DNA from 2 places in the Viridibacillus sp. d25.2 genome. Region 1 is predicted to be linked to the other one. Evidence: a T-box and tRNA genes for the amino acid it is inferred to sense, from the RefSeq annotation. Region 1 holds a T-box; the other holds one or more tRNA genes.
The links. A T-box is a leader RNA that pairs with one kind of tRNA and senses whether it is charged. The one in region 1 lies ahead of ACZLO7_RS06750 (valine--tRNA ligase), so its partner is inferred to be a tRNA-Val.

Region 1 (6,448 bases):
ATTTTTCGCCATTTTGCTAACAAATATAAGGAACCAGTCATGAAAATTACTTCATTCAACAGCAACTTTTGTTGAATAGTAGTCAAAATGTCATATGTTGTCGATTTATTTTCTGCATTACTCATTTTCACAATTTCATCTGCAGCCATTGCACGTTCATTCGCAACCTCTACGAAACTAAAAGTTGTACCCACTTTTTCTAATTCCTCAAGAACTCCTCGGACATCCTTGTCCGCTAACATACCAACGATAAAATGGATGGGTTCATTAGGAAATTGCTCACGGATCGCGTCTACTAAACTTTTTGCACTAGCTGGATTATGCGCTCCATCAATGTAGAGCTTTGGCGCAAGTTGTTCAAAGCGACACGATAACTGAGCTCCTTGAACCCCACTGTGAATTGCATCGACACTTATTTTCACTTCATTTATTTGTGCAACGATTTTAAATGCCGTAATTGCAAGCGCCATATTACTACGCTGGTGTAACCCCAGCATTGTACGTGTTAAATTCGTTATTCGTATATCATTAGCAATATATGTTTCCGTCGCATTTTCCTCAATAACATTGAAATCTTCAGTATAGATAAGTAATTGTGCGTGATGTTTCTTCGCTTCTTGTATAAAAATATCCATTGCTTCAACTGGTAGAACACCTGTCACTACTGGTTTTCCACCCTTAATAATACCTGCTTTATGGATTGCAATACTTTCAAGGGTTGAGCCTAAAAAATTCGTATGTTCTAATGCAATACTCGGTATAACTGACACAATAGGCATCACAACATTTGTGCTATCAAAACGCCCCCCCATGCCACATTCAATAATAGTAATGTCAGGTGCAAATCGCTCGAATGCCAGAAAAGCTGCTACTGTTAGAAGTTCAAAATCTGTTAACTTACCGTCTAACCCTGCATCCGCCATAATGCGAAATACTACATCCATCTCTGCTGGCGAAATCGGTTGTTCATTTAACCTAATTTGATCATGTACATCTTCTATACACGGTGACATAAAAGTAGCAGTCGAAAGTCCGTGAGCCTTACTTATATGCTCTAAAAAGGTAATGGTTGAACCTTTCCCATTAGTACCCGCCACATGGACAACGGATAAGTTCTTATGTGGATTTCCTACTAATTGCAATGCTTCAGTAATTGCTGTTAACCCTGGTTTTATCGAGGCATCACTACGTACTCCCCATCTTTCTTTATAACGATCTAATTTTGGAATCATGTCAGCACCTCATTTATTGCTTCACTTTATTGTTTAAAAACGCACGTACTTCAGAAATAAAATACAGAGATCCTGTTATGACTAATACATGCTCTTCCTCTTTTTCCTCGGCTGCCCGTTTCACTACACGTTCCCATTCTGCATCAAAATGAGTATGGTGGTGCTGTGATAGTGCAGCTAATTCAGCGGCTGGTGCGGCATTAGGCATACTTATTTGCGTAAATGTCATAGAGGATGCTACTTCCTCCATCATTTGAATACTTTTCAGATGATCCTTATCCTGCATAGCAGCATAGATAAAATCGTATTCCCTTGTTGGATATTTCGCTTTTAAAGTAGCGATTAATGCCTCTGTACCTTCAGGATTATGGGCACCATCAATTATGATATGATGGGCATATTCTTCAAAGCGACCAGCCCATTTTGCTTCTTTTAAGGCTTTTCGAACGGCTTCTTCTGTTATATCAAAGTATCCAGCATCTCTTAATAATAATGCCGTCGTAATAGCTAATGAAGCATTGTTAATTTGATGAGGTCCTGCCATACGTAATTCAACATCATTTATTACGTAATCCCCTTTAGCATAATTAAAAATCTGCGTATGTTCCTTTTGAGTGACTTTTGTAACCACAAAGTCCTCATTGATAATTGCTATAGATGCGTGCTTCTCTTCAGCTATTTTCCGCAGAACTTTTAACGCTTCCTTATTTTCTACCGTTGTTACAACAGGTCTATTTTCTTTAATAATGCCACCTTTTTGATAGGCAATTCCCTCAAAAGTGTCACCCAATATTGCTGTGTGCTCTAAAGAAATCGTTGTAATAATTGAAACGAGGGGATTAATAACATTAGTTGAATCTAATCTGCCCCCAATGCCAGTTTCAATTAGAGCCACATCTACTTTTTCATCCGCAAAATATAAGAATGCTACAATCGTCATAATTTCAAAAAAGCTAGGGTAAACCCCGTCCTTTTCATCTATAGCTACAAATACTTTATTGATGTAAGAAAGGAATTGCTCATCCGATATTTGCTTGTCACTTATAGTAATACGCTCATTTATACGCTCTAAGTGCGGAGAAACAAAGCAGCCTATTTTTTCAACTTGGCTGTACTTTAATATTTCCTTTAGTGCATTTAAAGTAGAGCCTTTGCCGTTTGATCCTGCTAAATGGATTGTCTTAAATGTATGTTGAGGGTCGCCAAACTCATGTAAAAGTGATTTAACGACTTCTAACGGAATCGAAGTACTACTACCTTTTTTTAATGAGGATAAAAACTCGACGCACTGTTCTATATTAGTAAACACTATTCAACACTCCTGGTATGTATATTGTGCTTGTTTTCTTCTTATTTACTTTCCTATTATAAGCCATTTTAAAGACTAATAACTACAATACATTTTGGTTATAATTACCGCTTGATTTTTACTACTATACCGTTTTAAATTGGCCTAAAATATTTATCAACATATATCCAGAGGGTTTTACTTAGTAAATGATTTCGCTTAATTTATCGGATGTTGTTTATTTTAGTTAACAGAAAAAATCGCTCAAGCAAAATACTTGAGCGATTTTTTTGATTACATATTTTTTAATTCGTTAATACGTTTCTCTACTGTTGCGTATTTTTCAATATAGTCTGCTTCTTTTGCACGTTCAGCAGCTACTACATCATCTGGAGCTTTAGATACGAAACGCTCATTGTTCAATTTACCTTGAACACGTTTCACTTCTTTACCCCATTTCTCAAGTTCATTTGATAAGCGCTCAACTTCAGCCGCTACATCGATTAACCCTTCAAGAGGTAAGAATAGTTCAGCACCAGATACTACAGCTGACATATATTGACCAGGAGCTTCAATGCCTTCACCAAGCGTTAACGGCTCTGGGTTACAGAATTTTTCTAGATAAGATTTGTTATCTTCTAGCACTGCAAGTGTTACAGCATCTTTAGCTGAAACATAAAGAGGTACTTTTTTACTCATTGGCGTCTGTACTTCAGCACGAATGTTACGAACAGCACGAATAATGTCCATTAATAATTTCATGTTATCCGATTGCGTTTGTGAAGTTAATGATTCATCAACTTTCGGCCAAGCTGCTACTGTGATCGATTCACCTTGATGAGGTAGGTTTTGCCAAATTTCTTCAGTGATAAATGGCATAAATGGATGTAACAGGCGCATTGTATTATCTAAAACATATGCTAGTACAGAGCGCGTTGTTTTCTTCGCTGCTTCATCTTCACCGTATAATGGCAATTTCGCCATTTCGATGTACCAGTCACAGAAATCATCCCAGATGAAGTTGTATAATTGACGACCTACTTCACCAAATTCAAACTTCTCAGCTAAAGTTGTTACTTGTTCGATTGTTTCGTTCAGACGAGTTAGAATCCATTGATCTGCCACTGATTTTTTACCAGTTAAATCGATTTCATCGAAAGCCATGCCTTCCATGTTCATCAAAGCAAAGCGTGAAGCGTTCCAAATTTTGTTTGAGAAGTTCCAAACAGCTTCTACTTTTTCATTTGAATAACGTAAATCTTGACCTGGAGAAGAACCAGTTGCTAAGAAGTAACGTAATGAGTCAGCACCGTATTTTTCGATAACATCCATTGGATCAACGCCGTTACCTAGAGACTTAGACATTTTGCGACCTTGTTCGTCGCGAACTAGACCGTGAATTAATACGTCTTCAAATGGACGTGAACCAGTAAATTCAATACCTTGGAATATCATACGAGAAACCCAGAAGAATATAATATCATAACCCGTTACTAAAGTATTGGTTGGGTAATAACGTTTAAATTCTTCGTTCTCTTCATCTGGCCAGCCCATTGTTGAAAAAGGCCATAACGCAGATGAGAACCAAGTATCTAGTACATCCGTATCTTGATTCCAGTTTTCAGCATCAGCTGGTGCATCCGTACCTACGTAAACTTCACCTGTTTCTTTATGGTACCAAGCCGGAATTCGGTGTCCCCACCAAAGTTGACGAGAAATACACCAATCACGGATATTCTCCATCCAACGAGAATACGTATTTTCAAAACGTGAAGGTACAAAGTTTACTTTGCCTTCTTCATCTTTTTGAAGCTCTAGTGATTTATCAGCAAGAGGTTGCATTTTTACGAACCATTGTGTTGAAAGATATGGCTCAACAACTGCATCAGAACGTTCTGAGTGTCCTACTGAGTGCACATGCTCTTCAATTTTGAAGCAAACATCCATGTCTTGTAAGTCTTTAACGATTGCTTTTCGGCATTCAAAGCGATCCATACCTTTATATTTACCAGCATTATCATTCATTGAACCATCTTCGTTCATTACAAGAATACGTGGTAAGTCATGACGGTTACCTACTTCAAAGTCATTCGGGTCATGAGCTGGGGTAATTTTCACAACTCCCGTACCAAATTCCATTTCAACGTAATCATCTGCTATGATTGGAATTTCACGACCTACAATTGGTAATGTTACTGTTTTACCGATTAAATGTTGGTAACGTTCATCCTTAGGGTGAACAGCGATTGCAGTATCACCTAACATTGTTTCAGGGCGAGTAGTTGCAATCTCAATTGTTCCAGTTCCATCAGTTAAAGGATATTTGAAGTGATAAAAAGCACCTGGAATGTCTTTGTAAATAACTTCAATATCAGATAACGCAGTTTTAGTTGCTGGATCCCAGTTGATGATATATTCACCGCGATAGATTAAACCTTTTTCGTAAAGTTTTACGAATACTTCTTTTACTGCATCAGAAAGTCCTTCATCTAATGTGAAGCGTTCACGAGAATAATCTAGCGCTAAACCCATTTTCGCCCATTGCTCACGAATATGACCTGCATACTCTTCTTTCCATTCCCATGTTTTTGCTACGAACTTTTCACGGCCTAAGTCATAACGAGTAACGCCTTCTTCACGAAGTTTCGCTTCAACCTTTGCTTGTGTTGCAATACCTGCATGGTCCATACCTGGTAACCAAAGTGCATCGTACCCTTGCATACGTTTCATACGAATTAGGATATCTTGTAATGTTGTATCCCAAGCGTGACCTAAGTGTAGTTTACCTGTTACGTTTGGCGGTGGAATTACGATTGAATACGGCTCTTTGCCACTTTCAGGTTGTGCTTTAAAGAAATCTCCCTTTAGCCACCATTCATAACGTCCTTGCTCGATAGACTGTGGATCATATTTCGTTGGCATTGATGTCGTTTGTTGTTCTGTCAAATTGACGACCTCCTTTTAATTTTTTTGTTAACAACGAAGTATCTTGTAGTTTTTTGCAAATAAAAAACTCCTATCGCCTAAAAAGGACGAAGGAGTTGAATTCGCGGTACCACCTTTATTTCAACACAAAAAGACGTGCTGACACTTCATTGTATAACGGCTTCTAACCGGCTTCTGCTAAGCTTTATCAGGTTCACAGAAACTGCTCCAGGGCGACCTTCAAATGTGTGTATGCGGAAACTTTCACCATACGTTTCCTCTCTTTGGCAAACACAATGCATTTTACTCTTCCCTATCTATGCATCTATATTAAGATGACCTAATTGTATCGGAAAAAAGATGCATTTTCAAGTTTTTTAGAAAGGAGGGCTACATTTCATGTCACGTAGAAAATATAATCCTTATTTCCTGCCACCTTGGCTACGGAAAACAAGATTTTACTGTAGACATATTATCGTTCCTATTTGTCTCTTCCAAGGTATACGTGTAATTATTATCCCGACAACAGGGGACATTATCTTACTTTTTATTTTAGCGTTATTGTGGTGGTTACTGTTTACGGATTTCCTTTAAATGATAAGTTTTAATCGTATACGCTTCTGCTAAATCCCATAAGAATGCATTGGATTCTGGTTTTTCTTCCGCGCTTGCCTCTGCAGTTGTAGTAGATGGACTTTCTACTACCTCTGCTTCTACTTGCGCAGTAGCAACTTGCGGCTCTTCATACTGACATGTTGCCCGCCAGTTAAAATGACAGCTACCATCCTCTTGGAATGTTGTCGTTATATGCTCTACTTTGATTTCCACAGGGACGTCTTTATTCACTCGTTCTCGTGGTAAATTTACATGTAATGGCACAGCATATTCAAAATAACCTGATTCACCTTGCATGTCTAGATCTTCTATTGTTGTCCAAGTTGAAGTCCCATGATGTGGTGTTTCGCCTTCCGCAAATGCTACATTGGCAGAAATATGATATATA
Region 2 (6,448 bases), 2.1 Mb from region 1:
AGTACGAGATTTAGATATTAGCTTGCATTTTAACGCAGCATCTAAAACTACCGAACCACGAGGTACCGAATGCTTGTATTACAATGCAATAGCATTATCTAAAAAAGCTAGTGCTGAAATTGCGAGTGTGAGTGGTTTAAAAGATCGTGGAGCAAAAGAGAGAAAAGATTTATGTTTTTTAAATAGTACCAACAGGACTGCTATTTTAATTGAAGTTTGTTTCGTGGATAGTGCAGCTGATGCGAAAATTTACAATGATAAATTTGAATGTATCTGTCAAGGTATTGCGTCAGTTATTGCGGATTATCTTGGCTATTCTAAACAGGTGTCAACCGTCGGCAAACGAGTAAGTTCTAATAGTTATTACAAAAATGGAACGGGTAAATATAAAGTCATCAAAGATTGTCATGCTTATAATCGAGTGAAATTTGATAAATCTGAACGAGTGGAGAAATGTAATAAGAATACCATTTATACCATCGTGGACATTGTAAGGTATGGAAACGCTTATCGACTAAAAACAAAAAGCGGATTGTACATCACCGCTAAAAAAGAATACGTTGAAAAAGTGTAAGCTCATTTTTACAACTAAAAACTACAAGCTAAATAAGTGATGCTTGTAGTTTTTAGTCATTTATCAGCTATATTGATAAGCTTGTTCTTGTATCATTTTCATCAGTTATATATTCAACAAATTCAAACCCACAATCATTCGCATTCTTATATAGTAATTCGATTGCTTCCTTATTTTTGCAATATAGAGTGCCATAACTGCAATCAACGACTAATAGAATAAGTTCACACTTGCTTTCAATAAATTCAGCATAGGTCTCAATTTCAGAGAACTTGCCTTTTGGATATGCTTGTAAGTCAGCGAAAATAATATAATATTTATTGTTCTCTAATAGATCTTTGAGCTCGGCACCATCAATAACGTTTTTATCTTCCGAGAAAAGATCCTCTTCCAATCCATCATCCATTTTCGCTGCTTTATATGACTCACCACTGCCAATTTGCCAACTAAAAGCAGTAATGTCAATCGGCTTGAGAACTTCTCCAAGAAAACTTCCACGTTCATTAGGAATTTCAAAACTGATTCCTCTTTTCATAAATTATACCCCCTGAAATTAGTACATCTATTATACAGAAAAACAGACAGCCCATTCTTGATAAAATCGAGAAGGGGCTGTCTGTTTAAGTTTAATGGATTATTTCAATGGTCTCGCTTTAAGTGCTAGGTGTTTCAATCTTAAGGTTATCCATACATTAAATCACTTTATAAGAATATATAGTTTATTACAGTTGCTAAGATTGATAAAAAACAAATAACGCCTATTACAATACCATGACGCTTACGATTCATAACAACAACTGCGATATATTCTCGAATCATAGCGTTTGGCCAATAATAGAAAGCTGTTTTTGAACCGATTCCTTGGCTAGTTAATCCAGCTTGTCTAGCAAATAATCCAGCACGGAAAAGGTGGAAATTGTTTGTTGTAAAAATACTGTTGTAATTCTTTCCCTTTAATGATTCCATAATTTTTTTTGAAAAAAGCAGATTCTGATACGTATTCACAGAACGATCTTCTTGCATCGTGTGTTCGACAGGAATACCTTTTTCTACAGCATACATTTGCATAGCTGCGGCTTCAGGAAGGTTTTCATCCGGTCCTTGTCCCCCGGAAAAAATGATTGTAGGCGGAGATGCGACTGCAGCTTGCTTCCAATAAAAATCTATAGCCTTATTGATTCTGCTAGCTAAAAGTGGTGGCACTTTATCATTTATTAAGCCACTACCAAGAACAATTATGAAATCTTGATTGTATTTGGGTCTATTGAATTGATAAAGAAAATAGGCTGTTAGAAAATTTGATAAGTTTACAAATAAATATAAAACAATAAAAAACATTCCTTGGTAAAGTGGCTGGAGTTTAGCAGATAAGAATCGAGATGGCTCGACTATGGAAATTATCATCCATAACAAAAGACAAATCCCAACAATAAGAGTTAAATAATTTGAAAAACGCCGGCCCTCTTTTCTCATTAGAATCCGTGCATTTAGAAACATTCCTATCATTAAGGCGAATAAGCCAAAAGTTAACATAAAGGCAACAATGATAACACCAAAAATTATTAAATACTGATTATCTAAGTAAAATGCTAAACATACGCATAGAATACCAAATGAACAAAAAAATAAATTAAATAGAAAGCCATTGATTATCCTTCTAGGGTCTTTTAAATAAAAGAATAGAAAAATTGCTAATAAAGTAATTGTGATAGTGGTAATGATGCCAAGAACCATAAATTTTGTACACCTCAATTTTTTTTGTAATCGATTGTAAAGGTAGAGTATTTTTTTATCGCGTCTTACATATTCTTTTGAAATTCATCATATTTTCTGTTTTGCTTATTCTTTTATAGAAAAAATGAAAGAGTAAGACAACGAAGGGTCTTACATACGGGTTTGTTTGCAAAATCGATTTCTTTATTTATCGTCTGTGAAATTGTTTGGAAATATAAAAATGGTGCTCCAATCATATATCCTGCAACTCTATCAAGTATGAAAACATTAAATCATCAGCATCAAAAAAATATTACATTTATTATTATACTAAAAATTATATTCTTTGGTATATCTTTGATTTATCTGTTTTTAATAAAATTGCAATTCATCTTTAAAACTTTTATATATTGATTTACTGATACTATTACTATTAAAAAGGTACGTGATTAGCATGAAAAAGCAGAATTTATTCAAGTGGGTAGATAGTCGTTCTGAAATTTGTTTTAGTGACAATGAATTGATATTCTAGGTACGAGATTTGAGTGTTCTAAATGTAGGGAAATTGATGGAAGAGAGTCAATTATCAAAGGCTCGCTTTAGCAAATGACGAAAGAAGAGCAAGTGTTGCTCAAAGAAGGTCTTGTAGACAAATTGCCAACTCCGGTAAAAGTATTTTCACCATTTTTCAAATCTAGCGAATTATATAGATTCTCTGGAATAATCTTCAAAGCAAAAGCATCTATTGATAGAAACATAGTTTTAGAGCATCACGAAAGTAAATATCGTAAAGCTTTATTAAGTGTTATGAGTGCGTATAAACAGGGGAAAGTAGAGTGCTTAGAATCAGTCATATATACAGCAATCAAACGTGTAACACACAGTATCAAAGTTAAATCAATAATGAATGAGGCTTGGGAAATCTAAACCATAGGGGTGTATGGCCATGAAGATTTTGTTGAGTATTTACTATTGTTTTGTAGATGAAGATATTGCACCTGAAGATGTAGCGTTAGGGGAATGGTTGTGGATAGCGTTATTGCCTGTTGCAGGAGTAATAAGTTTGTTATTGGTACTTTCATAAGATACAGCGGCATAAAAATTGCCACTCGCAATGAGTGGCCTAATTTTCCTCTTTATTTTTTCACTTTAAATTCTTGTCGTCCTAATTCTTCGCCGCCAATACCTTGATTCGCTACTAATGTGACAGGCGTTTTTAAATCATCAAGCTCGTATGCAATGGCATTTTCTACGGTGCCGTTCTTTTTAATTGTTTCTAACTGCGTATCTAAAAATCTATCGTCTGGAAGGCTGCCTACCTCAATATTATTAATAGAGTTTGGATTATTGTCTTGAATCGCGGTAAACACAACTGACCATGCTGTTGTCGGGTCGATATCTTTATCACTTAAGTTTGTTGTATTGTACCAGATTGCTAATACTGGTTTTTCACCATGTTCGTTACCTTTTTCTCCTACTGAAATTACTTTAGTTTTAGTGATTTTTATTTTTACATCCTCTAATTTCGCTTCATTATCTTTAAAATAAACGTCATTACTTTTCTTTGTATCTGTTTTGTCCGAAGATTTAACTGTTTGAGCATTATCTTTTGGAGTTTCTTCCTTTGCATTGTCTTCGCCGCATGCAGCCAACAATATCATAGTAGCCATTGGAGCTAGTAACCATTTCTTTTTCAATTAAAAAACCCTCATTTCTATAAATGTGTATATTTAACTATACAGGAAATTGTAACTATTGTGGAGGCTTAATAAAAAGACCATTCGGATGAACGGTGAAAAATCGTTATATTATGTCTTTTTTAATCAAAAGATAGTATCGCATTTATCGTTTATTCAAAATTGGTCACAGCTTGGTCACGAGTAGGTATAAATACAAGAAAACACGCTGCCTAAGATGTACTTAGAAACAGCGTGTTATCAATGTTTATCCAATATGATTCCTACTGGGTTCGAACCAGCGACCTCCACCCTGTCAAGGTGGCGCTCTCCCAGCTGAGCTAAGGAATCGGGAGAAATTCAATTCTTAATTCTATGTAAATATTACTTAATATCATATGATGGCAAACAGTAAATGTCAATAATTGTTTTGTTTTTCGTCAATAAAATAGTAGCGGCTTGTTAGGTTAACACAACCAAACAAGCCGCTAATTTAGTGAAATAATCCTGATTTTCTGGATTTGAGTAGCATACGTGACGTAATAACATTTAAACGTTTTTTCAAGATGGCGCCAAATAAAAGGGCGACGATTAGAACTATTCCGAGTACGATGACATCTACGATAATTTTGTTCCAAATGATACCACCGATTGCTTCTCGAGCCATTCCAATGGCGTATGTGAAAGGTAAGTAAGGGTTAATCACTTGGAAGAACTTCGGTAGTAAAACAACGGGATAAGTCCCACCTGACCCTGCTAGCTGTAGTACAAGCAGAATGATTGCCAGTGCTTTTCCGACATCTCCGAAAACGGACACTAATGTGTAGACAACGCTCATAAATACGAGACTGATGAATAAGCAAAATAACACAAACCATACAGGATTATGGGCAGACACTTTAAGAATGAAAAGGTCACCCATAGTAATAATAAGCGTTTGTAGTATGCCAATGGTCCAAAATGTCAGTAGTTTTCCGAAATATACTTGACGAGTTGTAAAATCTTCTTCATTTTTTGCTCCTACTGATAGCAGTGAAATTAAAAGTAAGCAGCCAACCCAAATGGATAAAACAGTGTAGAAAGGTGTCATACCTGTTCCGTAATTTTTGATCGGGAAGAGGGCATTTTCATTTAGCTTAATAGGTTGTTCGAAGAAAGACTTCTCAGCGTTTGGATCGTTGATAAGTAATTGAATAACGCTATTTATATCCGTTTCTTTTTCGAAGGCCCGGATTTTATTGGCAAGTTCTTTAACTTTTGTATTTACATAAGGATATTGGCCGATAGCTGTATTTAGGCCAGATTTTGCATCTGAGATGTAGCCATCGGTATTATTAATGATACGCACAATTTCTGGTATTTGAGTTTGGATTATGGTTAGCTTATTCTTTGCGGTAGATAATGTGTTTTGTGCATCATCAATAGCTTTAAAAACAGTTGGTTCAATAGATTGTGCATATTCTTTTATGAAGCTGTCGAGCTCGACAGAAGTGTTTTGTGCAATAGTTTGTAGTGAGTTGATGGCATCTGCAACATCTTGTTCTTTACCAGCAAGCACTGCGTTAATATTGCGGGCATTTTTTTGTGCTTCTACTAATAAGGCTTTTAAATTTTTTGTATGCTCTATTGCAGAAGAGAGAAGTTGTGATTGATCTTTAATATTATTTTCATCATTAAATTGTTTTAAATCTGCCAATGCTTTCTCGACATTAGAAACTTTATCGATAGCAGTAGTAACCTGATTGTCTAAAGTCTCTTTTGCATTATTTACCTCAGTAAAATCAACCTTTGTATTTTGTAGTTGTTTTAACAATGTATTTGCATCAGTTGAAATTTTTTGGATGGTTTGTAAATCTTGTTTGATTTTTGGACTCATTTCATTAAGACGATTTTTAGCTTGAGCCAAGAAAGACAACGTATTATCAATTGTTTTTAAACCGTCAGATGTCAGTTGTTTTGCTTTGGGAATTTCATTTTTAGCATCACCAATCATAGTACTTGCTGAATTTGCATCTTTTTGTGCCTTCTTCAATTCTGTATGAATACCAGGTAAGTCCTTTTCTAATGTAAGTACAAAATCCTTGAACCTTTCGATATCCGGTAAGTTAGTTTGCATTTCTATACCAATTCGATTGAACATCTCGAAGATTGTACCGTTTACTGTGCCAATAAATTTACTACTCATTTCTTCAGCAAGTACACTAGCGCCTTTACTTGTAATTTTAGGAGCAATCGAATTAATTTTTTCATTAACGTAATATTCCATTTCAGCTTTATGAGGTTTGCCGGAAACAACTGTAGCAAGGTCCTTAGAGAAGTTTTCTGGAATAATGATTACAGCAAAATAGTCTCCGTTTCGAACATTCTCCATTGCTGTTTTTCGATTTGTAAATTGCCAGTTCATATCTTTATTTTTATGTAACGTTGCAACTAGCTCTTTTCCAGCATCAATTTGTTGGTTGTGTATTTTTGCACCACTATCTTC

Region 2: it encodes a tRNA-Val, which carries the amino acid that the T-box ahead of ACZLO7_RS06750 (valine--tRNA ligase) is inferred to sense. The anticodon was not compared.

The regions. Positions count from the first base shown of each region.
Region 1 is NZ_CM196652.1:1,375,298-1,381,745, reverse strand. It holds gene ACZLO7_RS06760 (bifunctional folylpolyglutamate synthase/dihydrofolate synthase) at 1-1,232, opposite strand, end outside; gene ACZLO7_RS06755 (bifunctional folylpolyglutamate synthase/dihydrofolate synthase) at 1,246-2,541, opposite strand; gene ACZLO7_RS06750 (valine--tRNA ligase) at 2,815-5,442, opposite strand; T-box leader at 5,546-5,774, opposite strand; gene ACZLO7_RS06745 (YszA family small membrane protein) at 5,845-6,039, shown strand; gene ACZLO7_RS06740 (hypothetical protein) at 6,016-6,448, opposite strand, start outside.
Region 2 is NZ_CM196652.1:3,755,209-3,761,656, reverse strand. It holds gene ACZLO7_RS18540 (N-acetylmuramoyl-L-alanine amidase) at 1-574, shown strand, start outside; gene ACZLO7_RS18535 (DUF2691 family protein) at 642-1,109, opposite strand; gene ACZLO7_RS18530 (YdcF family protein) at 1,277-2,308, opposite strand; gene ACZLO7_RS18525 (hypothetical protein) at 2,894-3,214, shown strand; gene ACZLO7_RS18520 (hypothetical protein) at 3,234-3,371, shown strand; gene ACZLO7_RS18515 (DUF5067 domain-containing protein) at 3,424-3,984, opposite strand; tRNA gene ACZLO7_RS18510 (tRNA-Val) at 4,242-4,314, opposite strand; gene ACZLO7_RS18505 (YhgE/Pip family protein) at 4,457-6,448, opposite strand, start outside.